DNA from 2 places in the Dehalobacter sp. MCB1 genome. Region 2 is predicted to be linked to the other one. Evidence: riboswitches for the same ligand, from Rfam matches in the RefSeq annotation. Region 2 holds a riboswitch; the other holds the start of a gene.

Region 1 (12,506 bases), on a different contig from region 2:
TGCCGCTGCCGGACCGTCCGTAAATAAACCTAAGACTCATCCTGTTCTCCGTTCCTCTGAGAATTATCCAACTAAAACAGTGTTATTATCTCGAGCTTGTCTGCATGCCACAATTCCGCTTTCGGCCGTTGTGTCATCCTTGACACAAAAGGCCGCGCTGCGCATCCATGCTCCGCTTGACACTGGAATTATGGCACGCAGACCAAATCTCGGGTAATATTGATGAATGTTTGCATTATAATTTTTTTGGTAGTTAATTTAAATACCTTGTACTCGTAATTCTGTGTTTTTTCTATCATTCTTGAGTTATTCAAACGTACGGTCTTTGGTTTCTTCGATCAGCCTAATAAAGGCCGTCCTGAACCGTTCATTGTCTTCTTTGGTTCTTTTCTTGACATGGGTAGTTCTTCCTCCCCCACGCCGTACCTTTTGTCCGACGTGACGTTCGAAAAGGAGCCGTTCAATATTGCTGTCCGTATAAATAAGGCCATTTTGATTAATGGCCCTGGCGCCTTTCCCCAGAACAAGCGCCGCCAGTCCATAATCCTGCGTGACAACAATATCTTCCCTGGCCAACCGCTTCATCAGCGCGAAATCTACACTGTCCCGATCCTGGTCCACGGTGATCACCATACTGTAGTCATCCTTCAGTTCATGGGAAGTATCGATGATCATGATGACCGGAAGTTCAAATTGTTTCGCGCAGCTCACAATGATCTCTTTCACCGGACAGGCGTCGGCGTCAACCAATATTTTCATGTCCTTGCAGGGCCTCCTTGATCTCCTCTAAAAATAAATCCCCGTATTTCTGCAGTTTCCTTTCGCCAACGCCATTTACCCGGATCAGGGTATTCCTGTCCTGCGGACAGCTTTGAGCCATTTCCCTGAGCGTGCTGTCCGGAAAAATCATGTACGGAGGCAATCCCTCCTGCTGGGCAATCTGTTTGCGCAAGGCCCGCAGTCTTTCAAATATTTGTTCAGCGGCGGTGAGCGATACTTCTTCCCGTTGCACCTGAATCTGATACACTCTTTCCTCACTCTTAAGCACAGCCGCCGCTTTCGGCGCAAGCTTCATTACCGGATACTGGCCGCCTGCAACCACGAGATAACCTTCGGCTGCCAGGAAACTGATCCTGTCCTTAATCTCCTGCAGCGGTGTGTCCTTCATGATCCCATGGGTAGATAGTCTGTCTAGCCCAAACTGCAGAACTTTTTTGTTCTGGGAGCCTTTGAGTACCTCGGCTACCAACGCCGAACCAAAACGTTCCTTCATCCGGTAAACACAGGACAGAATTTTTTGGGCATCCAGAGTTACATCAACCTTTTTCCGGTCATCGTCACAGTTGCTGCAGTTCCGGCATTTATTGGGACTTTCTGTTTCTCCGAAATACTCCAGGATGGTCTGCCTTAAACATCTCGATGTATGGCAGTAATCGACCATGGCCTGCAGTTTTTTATACTCATTGGCCACACGCTGTTCCTGAAATATGGTTTCTTCAATCATCATTTTTTGAATCTGCACATCCTGGGGGCCAAAAAGCAGAAAACATTCTGCCGGCTCACCGTCACGACCCGCCCTGCCGGCTTCCTGATAATAGGATTCGATGTTCTTGGGCATGTTGTAATGAATCACAAACCGGACATTGGATTTATCGATTCCCATACCGAAAGCGTTTGTCGCCACCATCACAGCAATCTCGTCATAGATAAACTTTTCCTGATTGCGCTTTCGCTCCTGATCGGGCAAACCGGCATGGTAACAGCCGACTGAGAATCCCTGTCCTTTCAACAATTTATAGAGTCTATCGACATCTTTACGCGTCGCGGCATAGATAATTCCCGAATCATTGCGGTTATTTCTCAGATGATCCTGAACAAAAACCTTCTTATTTTCACCGCGCAGAACGGAAAACTTCAGGTTCGGCCTATCAAATCCCGTAATAAAGCAATTCGGTTTCTTGAGGCCCAGCAAGCGGATGATATCCTGCCTGACTTCCTCTGTGGCCGTAGCTGTGAAAGCTCCGACCAACGGCCTTGCGGGCAGGGATTGCAAAAACTTGCTGATCCGCAAATAGCTTGGGCGAAAGTCATGGCCCCACTGGGAAACACAATGCGCTTCGTCTACAGCCACAAAATGGATTGGCAGTCCCTTCAACCTGGCAAGGAACTCTTCCGATTCCAGACGCTCCGGTGCCAGATAGACCAGTTTATACTCTCCCCGCTGCATCCTGTCAATGCGCGACCAGGTCTCTTTCGGAGAAATAGAGCTGTTGATAAACGTAGCCGGAATCCCGGTTTGCCTGAGGCTGTCCACTTGATCTTTCATTAGAGAGATCAAAGGGGAAATAACCAGCGTAACCCCTTCAAACAGAACCGCCGGAATCTGATACGCAATCGACTTGCCTGCCCCTGTGGGCATAATGGCTAACGTATCCTGCCTCTGAAGCAGGCTTGCAATGACTTGTTCCTGTCCTCCTCTAAAATCCCGGTAACCGAAATATTTGAGCAGGGCTTCTTTTGCTTTGGTAATCATATCCAATCAATCTCCCATCGTCGGGATTATAGAAAAATAGCCATAGAGCAGAATCTATGGCTGATTTTATGTATTAAAGTTCGCCGAAAAAAAGTCATTTCCTTTATTAATCTCAGGATTTTTGTTACAATTCTTCATATCGTTGATATCATTGCAGCAATTATTTTCAGGAGGTGTTTCTGTAAACGAGAACTGTAGTTCACATGGTTAGGAAACATTGCCAAAAAAATACATTTTAAATTGACATTAAATTAATCTTTTGTTATCCTATATTTATCAGCTAATATTTTGGCTGGATTCAGTAAATAGGATACGCAAAACATAATACGTTTGCTTTCGGTTGGAATGGCACTTGCCATTTTCAAGAGAAACAAGGCTCTGGGGTGGGAGGCTACTTAATGTGTTAGCTTTTCACCTTATGTTTTTATCAAAGAACAAAACTGAATTTATTTTAAACGCTGAATCCGTATGGAACGGGAGACCCAAACAAATAGGGGTGAATCCATAGCAGATGCTTTGGTAGGGTTAAGCTCTTTCGACCCGAATCCGTCAGCTAATCTCGTAAGCGTTGGAAGAGAAGGTGATTAATATGCTTGATGACATCTTTAGTTAGGGTATAAATTTTTTAGGCATATGCTGCAGAGACTTCTCTGCAGCATTTTGTTTTATATACCTTAAATATTGAGGAATGACAATCCTCAATTAAGAATCTGAAGGGGAATTAAATAATATGCAAAGAAATTATAGGGATATACCCTTATATAAAAATGTAACAGAAGAACAGTGGCAGGACTGGAAGTGGCAGATTTCTAACCGAATCACAAGAATTGATCAATTGGAACAAGTAGTCAACCTTACCCTGGATGAGCGCCTGGGAGTAGAAGTAAGTCTAAAAAAATTACGTATGGCAATAACGCCCTACTATTCTACACTTATGGATCCAAATGACGAACATTGCCCGGCAAGGCGGCAAGCAATACCGACGGTTCATGAAACTAAAATATCCAAGTTCGACAGTTGTGATCCGCTGCATGAAACAGTCGACTCGCCAGTCCCGGGTCTTACTCACAGATATCCGGACAGGGTACTTTTGCTTATTACTGATCAGTGTTCAATGTATTGTCGCCACTGTACAAGAAGACGATTTGCCGGGCATGAGGATAGGGCTCTTTCCCAGGACAATATCAAACGGGCGATTAATTATTTCAGAGCGCATAAAGAAGTCAGAGATGTACTTTTGTCAGGAGGGGACGCCTTATGCCTCTCTGATGAAAGGCTGGAAGCAATCATAAGATCAATACGAGAAATCAAACATGTGGAAATAATACGGATAGGCACAAGAACACCAGTTGTCATGCCTCAGAGAATTACCGATACGCTCTGCGAAATGCTGAAAAAATATCATCCAATTTGGCTGAATACTCACTTTAACCACCCCAAGGAACTGACAGTTGAGGCTCGCATGGCATGTGAGAAATTGGCGGATGCCGGAATTCCTCTGGGCAACCAGTCTGTACTTTTAAAAGGCATTAATGATTGCCCCTATATAATGCGTGATTTGGTTCAAAAACTGGTAAGCTCCAGAATCAGACCATATTACCTTTATCAGTGCGACCTTTCAGAAGGAATAGAGCATTTCAGAACTCCGGTTTCTGTAGGGATTGAAATCATAGAAATGCTGCGTGGACATACCTCGGGTCTAGCTATTCCACAGTTTGTTGTGGATGCGCCTGGAGGCGGGGGGAAGATCCCGGTCAATCCACAATACTTGATTTCATATTCCCCTGAAAAGATCATTCTTAGAAATTATGAAGGTGTAATTTGCACGTATAGCGAGCCTCGGGATAAAACGCACCAGTGCCGAAAATGCGGCACGTGCAGTAAATTCAAGAATAAAGAATACCGGGGATTAGAAAAGTTATATAGAGATGAACAAGTGTGCTTGATTCCAAGTAGAAACGTAAGACTCAATAAGAGGGAGGACTTCCATGAATATAGATCAAGACGAATGTAAAAATTTATATACTAACTTTTCGGGTGTGGACATGTACGTGGATTATCGCAATAAAAGGCTTAAAATATTGAGTCATTCTCTTTTGTCAGAGTTAATAATCAAAGAGATAATTGATTATTCCAAAAAAGAAAATCTGGGTAAGATTATTGCGAATTGTTATAAACAAGATCTTAGTATCTTTAAGGAATGTGGGTTTGTAGCAGAGGGGGGTATCGACGGTTTTTTTCAGGGAGAGGATGCAACTTGTATATCCCTTTTTCTTGATACAAAGCGCAAAAATTCACTCTATGAGGAGAAAGAAAACAGAATTATCGATTATTGTGTTAAGAATACCAATAAATTTGAGCTGACTAAGAATAAAAACTATACGATAAGGCAGGCCGTGCCGGACGATATTCCCCAGATGGTTCAGCTTTTTCAAACGGTATTTGAAACCTATCCAACTCCTATTTTTAGCAGAGAGTATCTTCAAGAAGTCATGCGGGATGATGTCTTGTTTATGGTGGCGGAAGAGGAAGGGAAAATTATTAGTATTGCTTCGGTGGTTCTAGACAAAGAGAACATGAATGCTGAAATAACTGATTGCGCCACTTATCCAAAGTATAGAGGCAGAAATATATTAAGCGAATTGATATTCCAACTGGAAACACACTTGAAACGTAATGGCTTTGCTACAGCATATAGCCTTTCAAGAGCTAACAATCTTGGGATCAACAGGTCTTTAAGCAAGCTGGGGTATATGTATCGGGGTAGACTAATCAACAACTGCCATATTTGCGGGGGTTTTGAAGATATGAATATTTGGGTAAAAACTTTAAAATAGTAAAATACTATTTTGTAAGTCAAGGGGAAGAAGATTTTTGAGAGATAGCCTGATTTGCTAAAGGATTATATTAAAAAACAAATACTTAAGGTAAATACCTGGACAATTCAGCATAAAGTGGATATATTCAGGGTATTCAAAAGAATAATTTTTTGTTATAATATAAAAACTTAAGCAAAAATAACAATATATAGTTGTACAGGTTGGTGCAAACTTCGTGAAAGTGAAGGACGCTAAAGCTATGGGTCTAAGGCTGCTTGTAAGTTGCTATGATTGCCAGGCTGCAAGTAATATGAACTTCTTGGGGGGGAGTAGTTCCGTTTTGGAGTACTCTCTTTTTTATATCTTTAATTTTCACTTGGGAGGATAGTACATATGAAACAAATGGGCATCAGACAAGCATTCAGAGCAAATTTTCTGGGTCACGCTCCGGACTGGTACAAAAGAACAATTCTTGCTTTTCTGGTGTTGAACCCTATTTTGATGGTTACCGCCGGTATGTACGTTACCGGGTGGGTGTTGATTGTCGAATTTATTTTTACCCTGGCAATGGCGTTAAAATGTTATCCGCTTCCTGCCGGTGGGCTTCTGGCGATCGAAGCCGTTGTGCTCGGACTTACTAACCCTCATATGGTCTATCACGAGGTTGAAATGAACCTGCCGGTTATTCTTCTTCTGATGTTCATGGTTGCCGGGATCTATTTTATGAAAGAAGGTCTTGTGTACCTGTTTTCCAAGCTCCTTACTAAAGTACACTCTAAAGTCGCGCTTTCATTCCTGTTCGCTGTACTGGGTGCGGTTCTTTCTGCGTTTTTGGACGCGCTGACCGTAACGGCAGTGATTATCGCCGTGGCCTATGGTTTCTATAGCATCTTCCACAAGTTTGCTTCCAGCGAAAAAGTATACGAAACGTATGACATTAATCACGACCATAGTGTTGATGACAAACTTCATGAAGACCTGGACGAGTTTCGTGGTTTTCTGCGTAATCTTATGATGCATGGTGCTGTGGGCACTGCGCTGGGCGGAGCAATAACACTGGTTGGTGAACCGCAGAACCTGTTGATTGGCTCCATTATGCAATGGGACTTCGTAGATTTCTTTATACAATGTGCCCCTGTGTCTATCTCGGTATTGATCGTTGGTCTTCTGACCACCATTATCCTTGAAGTTACTAAGTTCTGGGGGTACGGCTACCAGCTTCCGGAATCTGTGAGAAAGGTTATGGAAGATGATGTAAAAGCCAAAGATGCTGCCAGGAATATGCGCGGACGTGTGCGCCTGATTGTAATGGCTTTGTGCGGCGTTCTGCTGATCTTCTCCCTGGCACTACACCTGGCGGAAGTAGGTATTATTGGTCTGATGATTATTATCCTGCTTACTGCTTTCAACGGGGTTACTGAAGAAAAGCGCATCGGTCATGCGTTTGAAGAAGCATTGCCGTTTACTGCGCTGCTGGTTGTATTTTTTGCTGTCGTTGCGGTTATTCATGACCAGCATTTGTTTACGCCGATTATTCAATGGGTGCTGAACATGGAAGGGCAGAACCAGCTTGTGGCTTTCTTTGCGGCCAACGGTGTCCTTTCGGCAATCAGTGACAATGTTTTTGTGGCTACGGTATATATGACTGAAACACAGCAAGCGTTTGAAGCCGGGGCCATTGCGGTGGAGCAGTACAACAAGCTGGCAGTTGCCATCAACATGGGTACAAATATCCCTTCCGTTGCCACACCAAACGGTCAGGCGGCGTTTCTGTTCCTCTTGACTTCTGCTCTAGCACCGCTGATTCGCCTGTCTTACGCTGAGATGGTAAAACTGGCTCTGCCATACGCCGTCGTTATGACTGCAACAGGTTTACTGGCAACAATGTACCTGTTATAACACTTGAGAATATCAGATTACAAGGGTTTAAGCATTACTGATCTTTTAGTATCTCGACTTTCGGTGACCTTATATACGATGAGAAAGATTGTCCGTTGTTAATACTGAGGTTGTCACACTTTTAAGCCTGGCCACATATCCTACGAGTGAAGTTAGCCCCAAGGAGTGTGGATATCATGACTGATCCAGTAACCGATATCATCAACGGACGCACGCCGCATGTCATCGCGGCTGAAATTAATATGATCAAATACCAGACTGAGAGGATCTACCTTGCCGCCGCTGTCGAGATTGGCAGGCGGCTGACGGAAGCCAAGGCCCTGCTTAAGCATGGAGAATGGGGCAAGTGGCTGGAGGAGTCGGTCGATTTCTCCCAGAGCAGAGCCAATAAACTGATGCGTATCTTCACAGAGTACGGAGCAGGACAGCTTACCTCCTCAAATTCGGATTCGAATCCGAATTTAAACTACAGTCAGGCGGTGCTTCTTTTAGGTATCCCAAAGGAGGAACGAGCGCAATTCATCGTCGATCTGGATATCGAAGGCATGACCAATCAGGAACTCAGGCAAGCGGTCAAGGAACGGACACAAGCCAGGCAAGAAAAAGACCAAGCCTTACAGGAAAAAGACCTGGCCCTGCAGGAGAACACGGATCTCCAGAAAACAGTGGAAGACCAAAGCGGTATCATCACCGGGCTGACTGCGGAACTCGCCAATCTAAAGGTCCAATTGGAGAACGTCAAAACGTCCAAAGAAGAACTCGCTAAAACGGCCAGGCAGCTGAATGATGCGCTGGAATCCCTCCAAAAAAGCTCAGCCGCCAAGGGCTACGAGCGGATGAAGACGAACTTTATTAATACGTCGCTCAAAGTCAGGGCCAACCATATCGCCTTCCTCTGTGAAAACATGGATCAAACCATCAAGGAAGTCAAGCATAAGCTGCTCCAGATCGCCCCTAATGACAAGGAGACGTATATCATTTATAAGAATAAAATTTACGATCTTCTGGATAGGTGGCTTAAAGATGAGACGTGGAACAGGCAAGCTTGCCCCATCAGAGATACACAGTAAGAAGTGGTAGATGATGAAGGGCCGGAAAAACGCGGCGGACGCTGTCGTTGTTTTCCGGCTTATTGTTGCCGCGTAATGAGAAAAATGCGTTACAGTTCGTTCTAAGTTAATTCTGTTCTCCCCTCAAAATAAGTACACCTTTCGGATAATGCGCCTGCATCCAGTCCAAACCGTTTTTATCTGTGAGCCGCTGTGTATGAGCTTTATAGGCATCATACCAGTCCTGATGATTCGTGCTGGCGTATTTGATATCCTCACTGCCGAGGATCTTTCGGCACAGGATCTCCATCACACTTCCCTTTAAGCCTGTCTGCCCGCCTTTTGCAAATTCGGAAAATAGGTAAGGCAGTGCTTGTTCATCCATGGCCAGAATGATATTGTACTCTGCCTGATGCGCTTTGATATAATCATAGGGATTGGAGGAAGGTAACGGTGATGACATGATTTTCTCCAAGCACAGCTCAATCTGCTTAGCTTTGTTGACCGCCGTATTTCCTTCATTTCCAAGACTGAAGTACACATACTCCAGACGTGTAAGCAATTCCTTCAGCAAATCGGCACTTTCGGCATATACGCGTACATCTCTCTGCATGATTTGCTCGATTCTGCTTCTTAAGTAAGTCGTGCTATATCCTTCATATTTTCCCGCGCTGTCGGTAAATTTTATGTTAATGACTTCAACATTATCGACTAGGCTGAACAACAGGATGGCATTGCGCCCAAACACATCACCGATCATTCCGTTTTCCGCAGAAATCGCTGAATCGTCGTTGATCCGGTACTGAATGGTTAGACCATACGGCGCGGTCGACGTCTGCAATTCGACTTTATCCCGTACGACCCCTTTCGGCAAAGGCATCGCGTCAATCAGTGCGATAACCTTGCTCGCATTGCCTACATACGGTGTTTTGTTGGCCAGTAATTTATCTACTGCATAACCAGCGTATGTTTCCTGTCCTGCAGCCGTGTCATTGACCGGGTTTGCCACAAATCCAATCATCAACGCTACAATCATAACAACTGCCGCCGTACCAATCCAAACACCGGGTTTTCTGTAATGGATCACATTTTTAATTCTCTCTTTAATATTGTTTGCACCGAAAGCTAAAGGGGTAGCCTGCCAGAAGCTGTTCTTCTGAACTGCCAACGCCAGCAGGGAATTGGAATAATCTTCTTTGATCTCTTGTCCCTTGTTTCTGATAACCGTTTCATCGCAGGACATTTCCATGTCCTTAACCATCAGCGCAAAGCAGAACCACATCAACGGATTAAACCAATGGATGATCAGAACCAGAAATGCCGCCGGTTTGATCAGATAATCGCGTCTCTTAATATGTACCGTTTCGTGCGCCAGTACATAGGGTAATTCCCGGGGCGAAATGCCTGCAGGCAAATAAATTCTCGGTCTCCTAAAACCAAAAACAAACGGTGTGCTGATTTGATCTGTCTCATAAATATCCGGTAAAGAAGCATCCAGCAGCGTAGCCGTTTTGATCTTCCCTGCAATTTTAAAATAGGAAAAAATATTCCAAATCAGCAGCACCATAACCCCGGCCATCCAGACCATACTGCCAAGCAACATCATCATAGAAAGCGGACTTACATCCATTGCAGCGACCAGAGGCAGCGTGCTGCCAACTGAGCTGTTTACTGTACCGTTTATTGCATCATTTATGTTCCCAAGGCCTGCCATCACCAGCACCTCAGGTAAGGCATCAGGCTGCATAGCGGGTTTAATAACGTTTAAGAAACTAAAAACTGAGGTAAATGAACCAGGACAAACCAGTCTGAAGAAAACCGCCAGCCATAACAAATAAGAGAAGATTTTCGGTGCCCTTTTCAGAAGCTGCCGAATCAGGATCACACCCAGAGCCACGTAGGAAGCTGTCATGCTCATACCGACAACAGTGCTGAATACTGTCATCAAGCTGTTCATTGCATCGCCTCCTCAATAATTCGTTTTAGTTCTTCAGCTTCCTTAGCCGTGAGCTTTTTCCGATCAAGGAATGCTGTTAAAAATTGCGGCAGAGAACCTTCAAAGTTTTTTTCAATTAAAGATTGGCTCTCATACTTCTGCGCTTCTTCCTTTTTAATACGTGAAGTGACTACAGTATCCGTGTTGTCTAAAATGCCCCGTTCACATAGCTTTCGCAAAACCGTGTAAGTGGTTGACTTCTTCCAGCCCAGTCTTTCCAAAGAAAGCCTTACAAGCTCAGTCGAATTCACCGGTTCCTTTTCCCAGACGATACTGACAAATTTATACTCCGCATCAAATAATTTATAGTTTTCCATGATAGCCCCCAAGGTTTATCTTAATAGACCTATTTGTAAGTTTATTCTAATAGACCTCAGTTGTCAACAGAAAATCTGCGGTACTTCAGGACCCTGAAAATTTTGTTCGAGGACAACCGATCAAAGCCTGATATATTTTGTTGCTACTGATTGCACAAACGCACTGTCATGCTCCACAAACAGCAGGGTCGGCCGGCATCTTACAATAAGGTCCTCAATCTGCATTCGGGACAGGACGTCAATATAGTTCAGCGGTTCATCCCAGATATACAGATGGGCCTGCTCGCAGAGACTTTTGGCCAGGAGCACCTTTTTCTTCTGCCCTGCGCTGAACATACGCATATCTTTTGCAAACTGAATACCTGAGAAATCGAGCTTGTGCAGAATGGTTAGAAGGCGGCTCTCCTCGATCTGGTGCTCCTCGGCAAAACTGCGCAGACTGCCCTGCAAGTAAGCGGTGTCCTGTGAAATATAGGAGACTTTTAGATTACTTGCAATATTGACCTTGCCGCTGGAGACAAGATCTTCTCCAATCAGCAGCTTAAAAACACTGGACTTGCCGCAGCCATTCCTGCCACTTAAGGCCACCCGCTCTCCTCTCTCTACAGTAAAATGAACATTCTCGCAGACCTTCCTGTCCGAATAATAAATTGCCAGGTCATGTAATTCCACAAGTGTATTTTTCGGGTGTGAAAGGGGTTTCATACTCAGGCTGTCGGCCAGCTCAATATTTTTTAAAAGTTTTTCTTTCGTCTGGATGTTCTTTTGCAGCCGAGTTTCGATCACTTTGGACCGTTTCATCATTTTTGCCGCCTGGTGGCCGATATAGCCTTTATCCGGCTTGATGCCGGAGTTCAGCGTTCCCTTCTTGGTTTTCTCGATTTTATCCGACCAGTCGGCCGTCCGCCTGGCTGCTGCCGATAATTGTTTGATCTCTTTCTGCAGCCTGTCATTCTCCGCTGTTTCAAACGAATCCATTCTCTCTTTATTGACCCACCACGTTGAAAAATTGCCTTTTTGAAGTTCAATATTGGTTTTATTGATGGTCAGGATATGGTCGATACAACCGTCCAGAAAAACCCTGTCATGAGAGACCAGGATGAAGCCGGTTTTCCTGTTCAGATATTTCCCGACAACACGCCTACCCTCTATGTCCAGATGGTTGGTCGGCTCATCAATCAAAAGAAAGTTGTGGGGCTTAATGAACAGTGCCGCAAGCAAAACCTTGGTCTGCTCCCCCTGGCTTAAGGCCGCAAAAGGCAGCTCCAGGACATCCTCTGCAACTTCGAGCAATGACAATTCTTTCTGAAGTTCCCAATGTTCAAAAACATGGCAGATACTTGCCACTACCTCAATGACATTTTGACTGGGATCGGTAACCTGGAAAGGAAAATAATCAAAAGACACGGGGGAGTCAATTGTCCCACGGTACTCGTATTTCCCGCACAGCAGCTGCAAAAAGGTCGTTTTACCGCGCCCGTTCCGGCCAGTGAACCCAAGTTTCCAGTCCGTATCGATCTGAAAAGATACATTTTCAAAGATATTGTCGTAACTGCCGTCATAGCAAAACGTTAAATGGTCGATGTTAATCAACGCCATCGCGATCACCTCACCGTGTAAAAATAATAAGGCTGCAAGAAAGTTTATTCTTGCAGCCTCAAAATATCCTTAAACGCAGTTGATGTGCAGAAAAAATGTCAACATGATGCACATTCCGAATGCTGTCGGTTTAATTTGATTGCTTTAAAGATTGTAACTTTCTTGCTCCGTGGGCGTCACAAGGCAGCAGCACTTGCTGCTTACTCCGTAACGCTCTTTTCACTTCACTTTTAGCAAGAAAGTTTGCGCATCTTCCCATCTCCGATCAAATTTATCTATTAATGAAAAACTCCA
Region 2 (12,506 bases):
GGTCTCCCCAATCTCCGTTATTGTCGTAGCGACCACGGCAATCGCGTCTTTTTCGATTCCAAATTACGATGCCGGCTATGCGCTCAGAATACTGCGGTTTATGTTGATTTTACTGGCCAGCTTTCTGGGAGGAGTCGGTATCATGTTCGGCCTGATGATCATCCTGATCCATCTCTGCAGCCTGCGTTCTTTCGGTGTCCCTTATTTGATTCCGTTTGCTCCTTTAAGCCTTGGCGAAATCAAAGATATTCTGGTGCGGGCTCCATGGTGGGCTATGTCCCAACGGCCAAAGTCGTTCCGTACGGTGAACCCTGTCCGGCAGAAAGACAACCAGGGTCCGTCGAAACCAATGGATAGGAGGAAAAGGTCATAAATACCGAAAAGATATCCGGTGTACAACTTGCTTCTTTGATGTTTATGATTGTCATATCTACTGCCATCCTGTTAATCCCCGGCATAACAGCGGAAAAGGCCGCAGAATCAGCCTGGCTATCCGTCCTGATTGCGCTTGCTGTCGGGATCGTTAACCTCATGCTGATTTATTATCTGGGAAAGCGGTTTCCGAAGCTGACGCTGCCCGAATATGCCGAAATCCTGCTCGGCAAAACCCTCGGGAAGATCTTGACTTTCGGATATGTATTATTCTTTCTGATCATAAGTATTACGGTATTAAGAGAGTTTACTGATTTTTTGAATATGAACCTTATGCCCGAAACGCCGCCTTATGTTTTTCAAACAGGTTTGATGATTGTGGCTGCCTATGCGGTTATTAAAGGAATCGAAGTAATTGTGCGGGTCAACCAGTTTATTCTTCCTTTATTTATACTATCTCTGGCGGTCTTGCTGGCGTTAGCCGTCAGAGATATGGATCTAAACAATCTGCAGCCCTTTCTGGATAAGGGTGTCCTGTCCGTTCTGGATGCTTCCCTTGTCCCTATAGCCTGGTTCGGCCAGATTGTCGTACTTATATTTTTATTCCCAAAAGTAAATCAGTCGGAAGATATTTTAAAAAACGGCATCTTGGGAATTATCGCTGCCGGCATTCTGTTGACCTTCATCAATATTGCCACCATTACCGTTTTTGGTCCTGAATATACGGGAGAGATGTATTTTGCTTTTCTATATTTGGCTAAATATATCAAATTCATTACAATTCAAAGGCTGGAATTCCTTGTTATTTTTATCTGGGTATCCGGTATCGTTGTCAAAGTAGCTGTCATGTATTACCTGGAGACAATGACCTTAGTCCGGATGTTTTCTCTTAAAAACAAGAAGTACGTTCTCCTGGGGCTTGCCCTGCTGAATATTATCGCACCGAACTTGTTATTTGAGAGTCCTCTTGATGTCGGTTATTTTCTCAAAAATATATGGCCGTCAATCGGTTTAACATTTGAGCTGCTGATTCCTGGTCTGTTGTTGCTCCTTACGATCATCGAAAAGAAAAAAGTGAGGCGTTACCATTGAAAAAACTCCGTTTTAGAAACATAAGGACCTTCAGCGTTTTGTTCTCACTTTTATTATTCTGTTCAGGATGCTGGAGCAGCAAGGAAGTCGAAACGCTGGCTTTTGTCACGCTAAGCAGCTTTGATTATACCCAAATCAACGGTCAGAACATTTGGACTGCGGCCACGCTGATCCAGAAGCCTCAAAGCAGTCAGGGACAGAGCCAAGGAAATAAGTCCGGTTCAAACAATAATATGGAACAGCTTGTCAGCGCTCAGGGAGTAGTCATGCAGGTTGCAATCAGAAATTATTCCGCAAAACTGCCAACTGTCCCTTTTTATGGTTATGCTACAGGCATTATTCTTGGGGAAGAGGCCGCCCAAAAAAAAGCGCCTGAAATTATCGAACATTATGCCCGCTTCCCGCAGACCCGGCCACGCGATATTATTTTAGTGTGTAAAGGTGAGGCCAAGGAAATACTTAAGGCAGGAGGCACGACCGATCGGTCGTTTTCTGAGGAGGTCTCCCAGTTTATCGATTTACAAGCTACAAACAGCGGCAAATCCTACGGTATGTATTTCTCTACGTTTGTATCCTGGCTGACAAGCACTGACCGTGATGCAGTTTTACCGCAAATTAAGATTATACCCTTGGAATCGGATAATAAAGAATCCGGAGACAATCCCAAAACCGAAGGAAGCATTATTGAAGGCCTGGGGGTTTTTCAGGCTGGCCATTTGGTCGGCTGGCTTGATCAGGAACAAACCATTGGTTTTCTGCTGCTGACGCAAAAAATTAACAAAGGTCCGTTTTCTATTCCCGTTCAGAAGGACGGAACCATGTTTAACTATTTTCTAACCCGTTCGACGTATAAAGTAAAACCGGTTGTTACCAATCAAAAAATATCTTATCAGGTTACCATCGAGACGAAAGGAGAAATCGATGAAAATAACGGTTTAACCCTTGCGAAAGAAGATATTGCGCAATTAGAACCTGTCATTAGTGAAAACCTAAAAAAAATAGCCACTGTAACAGTTAACCAGGCCAAAACTTATCAGGCTGATTTCTTAGGTTTCTCCGAAAAGCTTCATCATAAAGATCCCAAAACATTTCATGCTTTGGGATCGGAATGGCGAGAAGCTTTTGTAAACGCTAATGTTGAGATTAATGTGAAAGCAAAGATCACCAGCACCGGCAGATTAAAAGAAAAATTAGAGATTAATCCTACCGATTGAATAAAATCATGCTAGACAAACTCACGCAGGACATTGGCGAGGCTTTGCAGTCCTTCTTCAATTTTATCGTCAGGCATATTGGAAAAATTGATCCGGAAAGTATTTTCTCTCCCACCGTTCGGGAAGAATGACCCGCCGGGTACAAACGCGACGTTCTTTTTCAGACTTTTGATCAGCACATCCCTGGCATTGATATCCGTCGGAAGCTCAATCCAGGCGAAGAGCCCTCCTTTGGGTCTGGTAAAGGTGACTCCCTCTGGGAAATGATCCTCCATTAATTTTATCGTCAGATTGCGGCGTCTTTTATAGACTTTGCGAATTTTTTCAATATGTTCATCGATATTATACAATTCAAGGTATTTGGCAATTTCTCTCTGCGCCAGCGTATTGCACTGCAGATCCGTTCCTTGTTTGACAAGGACATACTTCTCAATCACCTTCTGATTCCCGGCAACCCAGCCGATCCGATAGCCCGGGCAGAATATTTTGGAGAACGTTCCGAGGCTTAAGACACAACCGTCCTGGTCAAAAGCCTGCAGGGACGGAAGCGGTTCATCTTCAAAACGCAATTCGCCATAAGGATTGTCTTCAATGATCATAATCTGATGTTTCCTGGCCGCCTTAACCAAATGTTCCCTTCTGGAAAGACTCCAGGTCCTGCCTGTCGGGTTTTGAAAGTCGGGAATGACATAAATGAGTTTAACATTGGACGTACTATCCAGTATCCTGTCCAGTTCCGCAGGGATCATGCCCTCCTCATCCGTCGGCACCTCTTTAAACTCGCAGCCATAAGCTTTGAACGCACTGATGGCAGCAAGATACGTCGGGCTTTCGCACAGTACGATATCTCCTTCATCTAAAAAAACCTTTCCGGAAAGATCCAGGGCCTGCTGTGAACCGTGGGTCAAAAGGATATTATCCGGCTCAAATTTGGTGCCCAGCCGATTATTCATACGCGCTGCAATCCATTTCCGCAAAGGAAGATAACCTTCAGTGGTCGTATATTGCAAAGCTTCCGTCCCTTCTTCTTCCAGCACAATCCTGCTGACTTCTTTAATCTCGTCAACTGGAAACAGCTCCGGCGCCGGGAGCCCGCCCGCAAAGGAGATGATTTCCGGATTTTCCGTGACTTTTAATATCTCCCTGATTTCTGAAGCTTTCAAATGATTAATCCTTTTTGCATAGTTATATTCCATAACGTTCTCTTTTTCCTGCCTTTTTGCACAAATTCACATATCTATTAGTATCCCACATTTAAGCGGAAGATTAAAGTCCCAATATCTGCGGAGGTTTTCTTCCTAAGAGCCTTCATCCCCTTCTAAGAATCAACGCCTAAGATCAAACTGCTTTCCTGAACGTTCAGGAATGTTTTACCCCGCGATACCCCAGCTCTCTCTGTTATGTGATGACCTAAAATGATATAATTGGTTGCGAGGTGATTTGGAATGCAGATCCTAAAAAATGACTGGGACGATTTGCTTCATACGGAATTTACGAAAGAATATTATCAAAAACTTAGAAAGTTTCTGATCGACGAATACAGGACAAAAACCATTTATCCCGATAAATACGATATTTACAATGCGCTGCATTATACCGCTTACAAGGATGTAAAAGTAGTTATTCTAGGCCAGGATCCCTATCATGGCCCTCGACAAGCCCACGGTCTAAGCTTTTCTGTTCAGCCGGGTGTCCAGACCCCGCCGTCCTTGATAAATATCTTTAAAGAACTGCACGATGATTTGGGATGTTATATTCCAAACAACGGATATTTAAAGAAATGGGCCGACCAAGGCGTCCTGCTGCTGAATGCCTCGCTGACCGTCCGTTCCGGTCAGGCCAATTCCCACAGCAGCATCGGCTGGTCCCAGTTTACCGATAAAATCATTGCGCTCTTAAATGAGCAGGAAGACCCTGTTGTTTTTATCCTCTGGGGAAGAAATGCCCAGTCTAAACTGAGCATTCTCAATCCATCCAGGCATTGTATCATCAAATCTGTCCATCCCAGTCCACTGTCCGCCCATGCCGGTTTCTTCGGCAGCAGACCATTTTCCAGGGCCAATCAATTTTTGGTCTCGATTGGCAAGAAGCCAATTGACTGGCAAATAGAAAATCTGCCTGCCTCATCTACCACATTAACCGAATCGCATCGTCCGTGATTTGGACTGCACCTTCTTTGAGCAGCCTGCCTAACGCCCGCTTGAAGGCAGATTTGCTCATTTTCAGTTCCGACTTGATTTTTTCGGGAGAACTTCTGTCATTGAGCTTAAGCACACCGCCGTTTGCTTTTAACTTCTCAAAAATGACCCGGGCATCCGTCTCTATTTGCTGGGCGATCTCTTGTCTTAAACTTAATTCCAGCTTGCCATCCTGTCTTACCTTCTTGATTCGGACGTCGACCTTATCACCGATTGCGATGCTGCCATACAATTCTTTATTTGGAATCATCCCGTGATATTGATTATCCACGGCGACAAACGCGCCAAACTCAGGATTAAAGTTATAGACAGTGCCATGGGCATTGTCATTTTCTTTATAAGGAGCGTTTATTTTGAGCGAATCATATATTTTCATTGTGGCATATAATTGATGGCTGTTATTGAGCGCTAATCCCACCAGGTAAGTGCCGCCTTTTTTAACCTCACCGACTTGCTCTTTAAGCGGCAGCAATAAGTCTTTCTCCAAACCCCAGTCTAAAAAAGCGCCAAATTCTGTCGTATCGACGACAGTTAAAGCAGCCGTTTCACCAAGTACCAGCCTTGGTTTTTTTATGGAGGCCATGATCCTTTCTTTCGTATCTCTATAAACAAATACTTCGATTTTATCACCTATTCTGATATCCTTCGGAGCCAGGCTTATCGGTAATAATACACTATTTTGCGTATCGTTCTTTGCATTCAGGATATACCAATTTTGAGATGTTTTCACGACTTTTAGTTCCTGCATTTTGCCATATTCAATCATCCAAATTCCCTCTTTATTTCATACATCATATATCAGATCTTAGTATTTCCTATTATATCTTTATTTAGAAGATTGTACTACTATCGGTCATTTTTATACTAAAAATCCAGAAAATCATACGATCTTTGACTCCCTGGATCAAACGACATCCAAGTCTTGATTCGCAGTTAATTCACAAGTTCAAATTCACTATTATGCCGATTGTAGCGGAAGACCTCACCCGTTTCAATGATATAGTACCAGCCTTCAATTGTCAGCGTCTGATTCAGGACTTTTTCCCTGATAAACGGATATGTTAACAAATGTTTGAGCTGCTCCACAATGTTGATCTGTTCAGTCATCCATTCCCTTTTTGCCATTTCCGATTCCGGAATATTCATTGCTATGATCTTTTCTTTAACATTCCCTGCCAATTCCAGCCATTTTCGGGTGTGCGGAATCGATTGCATTTCTTTCTCCGAGGCATATAGCGATTTGCACCCTCCGCAATTGGAATGGCCGCAGACTACGATATGCTGAATGCCAAGAATATTGACGGCATATTCAATCGCAGAAGTCGTGGCCAAATACTCTTCTGTATTACGGTAAGGCGGTACAATGTTGGCGATATTCCGGATAACAAACAGTTCTCCGGGTAAAGTCCCGGTGATTAAATTGGGTACCAGTCTCGAATCCGAACAGCCGATGAATAACGTATGCGGGTTTTGAGAATTCCCTAATTCTTCAAAAAGCTGCCTGTGCTCCTGGAAATCCGTTTCTTTAAATTGAATAAGGCCCTGCAGTAATTTCTCCATATTTTACATCCTTGCTTCTTTTTATACCTCGATAATGTCCGTTCCTCCGCCCGTAAGACATCTGCCGCCGGCAGCACTCACCACATAGGTATCTTCCACACCTACCATGCCAATGTTAGGCAGACCCTTTTTCGGTTCGAGCGCGATGACCATATTCTCAGTGAGTTCCGCTAGAAAACCATTCGTAATTACAGGCAGCTCATCGACATGAAGTCCAACGCCGTGTCCGAGAAACTTGACTTGCCGTTCCCCATACCCCATAAAGTTCCGTCTGAAGTCTTCACTGAGCGTGCTCATTACCGATTGATAGATTTCCGACGGTATCGCCCCTGGAATCAGCTTTGCTGCCAGACGCTGCTCAATTTCCATACAGGCGCGATGCGCCTTCACAACATCGGCATCAGGCTTAGCTCCAAAAATATAGACCTGGGTTTTATCGGAATGATAGCCATTGCAGCCAAAACCGACATCGACAAAAACCAAATCCCCCTTCTTCAGCTTCCTTTCCCGGCTGCCTAACAAAGGAACGGCAGGACACATTCCATAAGCCCCACCGGGACCGTCAAAACTGGTTGGGTAAAGAGAGCTTTCGCCAAAACCGATCTGTCCGGCAACCATTTCCGTCTGAAACATGGAAAAACGGCTGACACCATGATGTCCAATTTTGATCATAGCGGCATAAAGTTCCGCTACAAAATCAGCCTCGCTCATACCTTCCCTGAGCAGCGGCGGAACAAGTTCATGCAGCAGCTTACAATGGTTTTTTCCTGCTTGTTCCACCCATTCCAGCTCGTACGGCGATTTGACCGCTCTGACCGACAGCACCGGCTTGTCTACTGAATGAATGTTTGTCATCGTGAAGTACTTCTTCAGCCGCTGCAGCATGGCGAGCGGCACAATCTCTGTTTCAAGATACGTATTCCCTAGCCCAGTTCCAATCATCCCGGCCGCATCACGGTAACTTTCCATCGGATAGATCGTTGTCAGGAGCGATTCAGCTTTGGCGCGTTCATAGCTTCGGCGAACAAAATAGCGGCGGGTCCGGTCTTTTTGAATAATAAGCATGCCGTCCTGCATTGTTCCCGTAAAATAGTACTGGTTCACTTTACCCAAAATAAGTATAGTATCCCAATCAGGACAGGTCTGATCCATAAGGCCGCATAAGTGATTCAGTCTCCGGTCAAGCTCGTTTATCATAAGTGTCATAGACAGTTCCTCCGTTAGAGAATGTTATCGCGTACTTCTCTAGAGTTTACCATACTTTGCGTTTTTTCAAAATGGTACAATTCCCTGACTTTGGAGTTTTACATTTTCTTGACAAAAAATTAATTTCAAGCTAAGATTTAAGCAATATTTAATACTGTTAAACCGCAGAATGAGAGTAGTAACATGATGTTTGCTGTTTTAAGAGAGCCGTGGCCGGTGGAAAAGCGGTAACAGCACTGATGTGAATGGACTCATGAGGGCCGTGCAGAAATTACAAGGAATGATTGATGTAAGCGTATGCAGGCCGGGAACTCCGCCCGTTATAAATGGAGCGTATGTCCATCATACGTTTTAAGCGGCGTGTAAACGCAAGTTGGGTGGTACCGCAGAGATCAAAGTCTTTGTCCGATAGTTTGGACAAGGCTTTTTTTATAGATTTTTGTTTATTCATCAAAGATTAATCAAAAAATAGTACGAATCATTTGGAAAGGAATGAAGACCATGACAAGCATACCTTACAAAATCTATTTACCTGAAGAAGAGATGCCCAAGTACTGGTATAATGTAAAAGCTGTTATGAAAGAGCTCCCGCCGCCCTTTATCCATCCAGGCACCATGAAGCCCTGCACCGCAGATGATCTTCGGCCGATCTTCTGTGACGAACTGATTGAACAGGAACTAAACAATACGGACGAATATATTGAAATTCCTGAGGAAGTTCGCGAATACTACAGGATGTACCGTCCTTCCCCGCTTGTAAGAGCCTATAATCTTGAAAAACTGCTGGGTACACCTGCCGAGATCTATTTCAAATTTGAAGGCACAAATACTTCTGGTTCCCACAAATTAAACTCCGCAGCTGCCCAGGTTTATTACGCCAAAAAACAGGGTTTGACTTCCCTGACAACGGAAACCGGTGCTGGGCAATGGGGTACGGCCTTATCGATGGCCTGTGCATTTTACAATATTCCATTAACCGTCTATATGGTAAAGGTGTCTTCAGAACAGAAGCCTTACAGGAAAGCCGTCATTGAAACTTATGGTGGAAAAGTTATTCCTTCTCCTTCCGATACGACCGAAATCGGACGGAGGATTCTGGCTGAAAACCCCGGCACCGGCGGCTCACTCGGCTGCGCGATTTCGGAAGCGATTGAAACAGCTGTCAAAACCCAAAACTGCCGTTATGTACTTGGCAGCGTACTCGACCATGTCCTGCTGCACCAGTCCGTGATCGGCGAAGAAACCAAGCTTGCTTGTGACAAGTACGGCATTGAGCCTGAAATGATCATCGGTTGTGTCGGCGGCGGATCGAACTTTGGCGGTCTGGTTGCACCCTTCATGGGTGACAAAATCCGCGGCAAGAACAATATCGAGTTTATTGGCGTTGAACCAGCTTCCTGTCCTTCTCTGACCCGCGGCAAATATGCATTTGATTTTGGGGATACCGGAAAAACAACGCCGCTGATCAAAATGTACACGCTCGGATCAGGGTTCATTCCCTCCCCGAACCACGCCGGAGGCCTCAGATATCACGGCATGAGCGGAATCATTTCCAAGCTGTACAATGACGGCTATATGACAGCCCGAGCAGTTGAACAGTCCAAAGTATTTGAAGCAGCTACAGCCTTCGCGCGCTGCGAAGGCATCCTGCCTGCTCCCGAATCCGCACACGCTTTGCGGGTTGCGATGGATGAAGCGCTCAAGTGCAAAGAAACTGGTCAAAAGAAGACCATCCTGTTCGGCCTGACCGGCACCGGATATTTTGATATGGCTGCTTATATGAGCTATAATGCCGGCACAATGACAGACTATATTCCGACCGATGATGATTTGGAAAAAGGCTTTGCTACACTGCCAACAGTGGATCTGTAGAACCACTGTTATAACAGATTTCGTAAAAAGCTGCTGATAATTTTGTCGGCAGCTTTTTACTTGACAGTCATCATAACCAAGAATTTTTCATTCCGCGGCAGGACATTTTAATTATGTGTCGAATTGTACTAGAATTGTGTATAATAATATAACTAAATGTACAGCTGAATCCAGGTTAGCCTGGAGCGGGGGAACTTTTTTTCTGGGGTGAATCGCATTTGCGTAGGGCCTATACCTTTGGTCCGAATCCGTCAACTAACCTCGTAAGCTAAGAAAGGTGAAAATTTGATGCATTTTAAGCAGATCATTTGCGTGACCTTGACCTGCCTTAAAAAAATATCATGGAAATCACCGCGCCTGCTCGGTGGTTTATTTATTACTATGATATTGATCGGGTCATTTGCCTGTTACCTTGCTGCCCCAATGAATGCCATCGCTGTCTCTGTCAACGGAAAACAACTTGGACTGGTCTTCAGCCAAAATACCGCAGATACACTTATGATGTCTGCGACCAAAGAAGAACCTTACACAGTTACTTATGCCCATGTTACCGTAAGTAATGCCGATTACCTTCGTTCTACGCTGCGGCCGAACAATATTGAAGAAAAAATTAATCAACCCTACGCTGCCTATCAGTTCACCATCAATGGTACTGTGATTGCCGTTTTACCGGATGCTGGAGATATTGATCAGGTCTTAAAAGAGTTTCAGGCCTATTACGTGAAACCCACGAAAGATAATGTTGTGATATCTGCGACGATCGCCGAAGATGTCACATCCTCCAAAACGACTACTCAACTGTCCCAAATTCAATCGCCTGAACAGGTTTTAAAATCTTTAATTGACAATCATTCCCTTACTGTCATCTGTCAGGGAACATATACGGAAACCCAGAAAATCCAATATGATACCATCACCAAGAAGGATTATTCGCTCGGCTTTGGCAAAAAAGAAGTGATTACGGCAGGAAGTGACGGATCAAAGTCCGTAACCTATTCTTATGTCCAGAGCAACGGTAAATATTTAAAAAAGCAGGTTGTGAAGGAAACAATCCTCCAGGCCGCTGTGACTAAAGTGATTGCCGAAGGACCGACTGCCAAGCCAATCCTGGTTGCTTCCAGATCCGGCAGCTATTCAAATGTCGTGGATTATGCACTGGGCTATGTCGGATGCCCATATGTTTATGGCGGAATAAGCCCCGGCGGGTTTGACTGTTCCGGATTTACCCGCTATGTATACGCTGCGGCCGGTGTCTCCCTTCCCCATTCCTCTTTCGCGCAGTATGCTTCCGGTACCCCGGTTGGTAGAAATGAGCTGCAGCCGGGAGACCTTGTCTTTTTCTCGACCTATGCCCGGGGCGCCTCACACGTCGGTATTTATATCGGCGGAGGACAATATGTGCACGCCTTTAATTATTCAGCCGGCGTCGTGGTATCCAATCTAAGCGCTCATTCTTCCAGTTATCTTGGTGCACGAAGATATTAAAGGCTTTGTATCAATGTTTTTTCTTTCAATCCAGTATATTTATACGAGTAAGCAGCAAACATATGATTATCAGATGACGTATGGATGATCCTATCGGAAAATGGAGGGAAGGAAGAATGGATACGCTTGCTTTAATCATCGCGATTATTCTCTTTATTGTTGGTATTGTTGGAACCATTCTTCCCGTTTTGCCCGGCATCATTTTGATCTACGCAGGTATGCTGGTCTATGGCTTTATGACAGGCTTCACAACGTTAAATGCCTACTTTTTTATCCTGCAGGCCCTGGTCGTAATCCTGCTGTTCTTTGTGGATTATTTTGCCTCGGCTATCGGAACGAAACGCTTCGGCGGAAGCAAGCAAGCAGCCTGGGGCGCAGTGATTGGTACTATTCTGGGTTTGATCGTTCTTGGACCGCTTGGTATTATTCTCGGTCCGTTTTTGGGGGCGATTGTAGCCGAACTGATCCGCGGTACGGAATTAAAGAAGACAATCCGAATTGGTTTAGGTACACTGCTCGGTGTCCTTGGCGGTACAGCTGTTAAGATCGGTGCTGAAATCATTATGATTATCTATTTTTTCGTGCGCATCTATTAATGACTTTGCATAAATATTCTATAGAAAGCGCATTTCCCCTTGATTTTCTGACAGAAATATTAATTTCATTGTTTCCGCAGAATGGAATTTATCCGCTGATTTTTTCTTTTAATGAAATATGATATACTGTCCAAGAAAAGAATGAGATTCCTGCAAGTATTTGCAGGCTTTATTTTTAGAAAGCGTGGCTCTGCAGCATGAATATCCTGAACCGTTTTATTCGTTATTATAAGCCTTACCGCCTGTTGTTTTATACGGATATGCTTTGTGCAGTGATTGTCTCCGTCGTCGATCTGTCCTTTCCTCAAATCCTAAATCACTTAAACAAAAATGTTTTTACTCAAGGCAGAGAGGTGATCCTGCACAGCATCGGCTTTTTCGGCGCAGCATTGCTGACACTCTACATAATCCGCTACTTTTGCCAGTATTTCATCACTTGCTGGGGCCATATCATGGGAGCCCGAATGGAAGCCGACATGCGCAGGGATTTATTCACGCAGTTTCAACGGCTGTCTTTCTCTTACTACGACCAGAACAATACCGGTGAGCTGATGTCCAGACTAGTTAACGACCTTTTTGACATTTCCGAACTGGCTCACCACGGACCCGAGAATATATTTATTTCCCTCCTGAAGATTATTGGGTCATTTGTTTTGCTGATGCTGCTGAATGTGCCAATGACTCTTATCCTGCTCGCTGTCACAGCAATTATGGTGATTTTCAGTATTCAGCGTAACCTCAAGATGAAAGCGGTCTTCTTGGATAACCGAGTCAAAATTGCCAAGGTCAACGCAAGCCTTCAGGATAGTCTGGCTGGAATCCGGGTGGTCAAGTCCTTTGCCAACGAAGAAGCAGAAAAAATGAAATTCCAGAAAAGCAACCAGGACTTTTTGGTATCCAAAGCTAGCAGT

What was found. Region 2 has a riboswitch for cyclic di-AMP ahead of A7K50_RS03920 (NlpC/P60 family protein). Riboswitches for the same ligand answer to the same signal wherever they lie in the genome.
Region 1: it holds a riboswitch for cyclic di-AMP, as region 2 does, so the genes downstream of both, ablA (lysine 2,3-aminomutase) here and A7K50_RS03920 (NlpC/P60 family protein) in region 2, are expected to answer to the same signal.

Annotation. Positions count from the first base shown of each region.
Region 1 covers NZ_LXPC01000001.1:154,447-166,952, forward strand. The annotation lists gene A7K50_RS00730 (PD-(D/E)XK nuclease family protein) at 1-40, opposite strand, end outside; gene A7K50_RS00735 (YaiI/YqxD family protein) at 307-759, opposite strand; gene recQ (DNA helicase RecQ) at 743-2,533, opposite strand; sodium ion sensor (DUF1646 type) at 2,872-2,926, shown strand; cyclic di-AMP (ydaO/yuaA leader) riboswitch at 2,980-3,117, shown strand; gene ablA (lysine 2,3-aminomutase) at 3,264-4,547, shown strand; gene ablB (putative beta-lysine N-acetyltransferase) at 4,522-5,370, shown strand; cyclic di-GMP riboswitch class I at 5,568-5,659, shown strand; gene nhaB (sodium/proton antiporter NhaB) at 5,746-7,251, shown strand; gene A7K50_RS00760 (DUF3102 domain-containing protein) at 7,428-8,321, shown strand; gene A7K50_RS00765 (M56 family metallopeptidase) at 8,428-10,257, opposite strand; gene A7K50_RS00770 (BlaI/MecI/CopY family transcriptional regulator) at 10,254-10,613, opposite strand; gene abc-f (ribosomal protection-like ABC-F family protein) at 10,734-12,212, opposite strand.
Region 2 covers NZ_LXPC01000006.1:53,123-65,628, reverse strand. The annotation lists gene A7K50_RS03965 (spore germination protein) at 1-373, shown strand, start outside; gene A7K50_RS03960 (endospore germination permease) at 370-1,464, shown strand; gene A7K50_RS03955 (Ger(x)C family spore germination protein) at 1,461-2,678, shown strand; gene A7K50_RS03950 (PLP-dependent aminotransferase family protein) at 2,690-3,874, opposite strand; gene A7K50_RS03945 (uracil-DNA glycosylase) at 4,124-4,837, shown strand; gene A7K50_RS03940 (S1-like domain-containing RNA-binding protein) at 4,806-5,642, opposite strand; gene A7K50_RS03935 (carbonic anhydrase) at 5,810-6,436, opposite strand; gene A7K50_RS03930 (Xaa-Pro peptidase family protein) at 6,458-7,642, opposite strand; gene A7K50_RS03925 (TrpB-like pyridoxal phosphate-dependent enzyme) at 8,144-9,514, shown strand; cyclic di-AMP (ydaO/yuaA leader) riboswitch at 9,667-9,799, shown strand; gene A7K50_RS03920 (NlpC/P60 family protein) at 9,803-10,999, shown strand; gene A7K50_RS03915 (DUF456 domain-containing protein) at 11,116-11,595, shown strand; gene A7K50_RS03910 (ABC transporter ATP-binding protein) at 11,793-12,506, shown strand, end outside.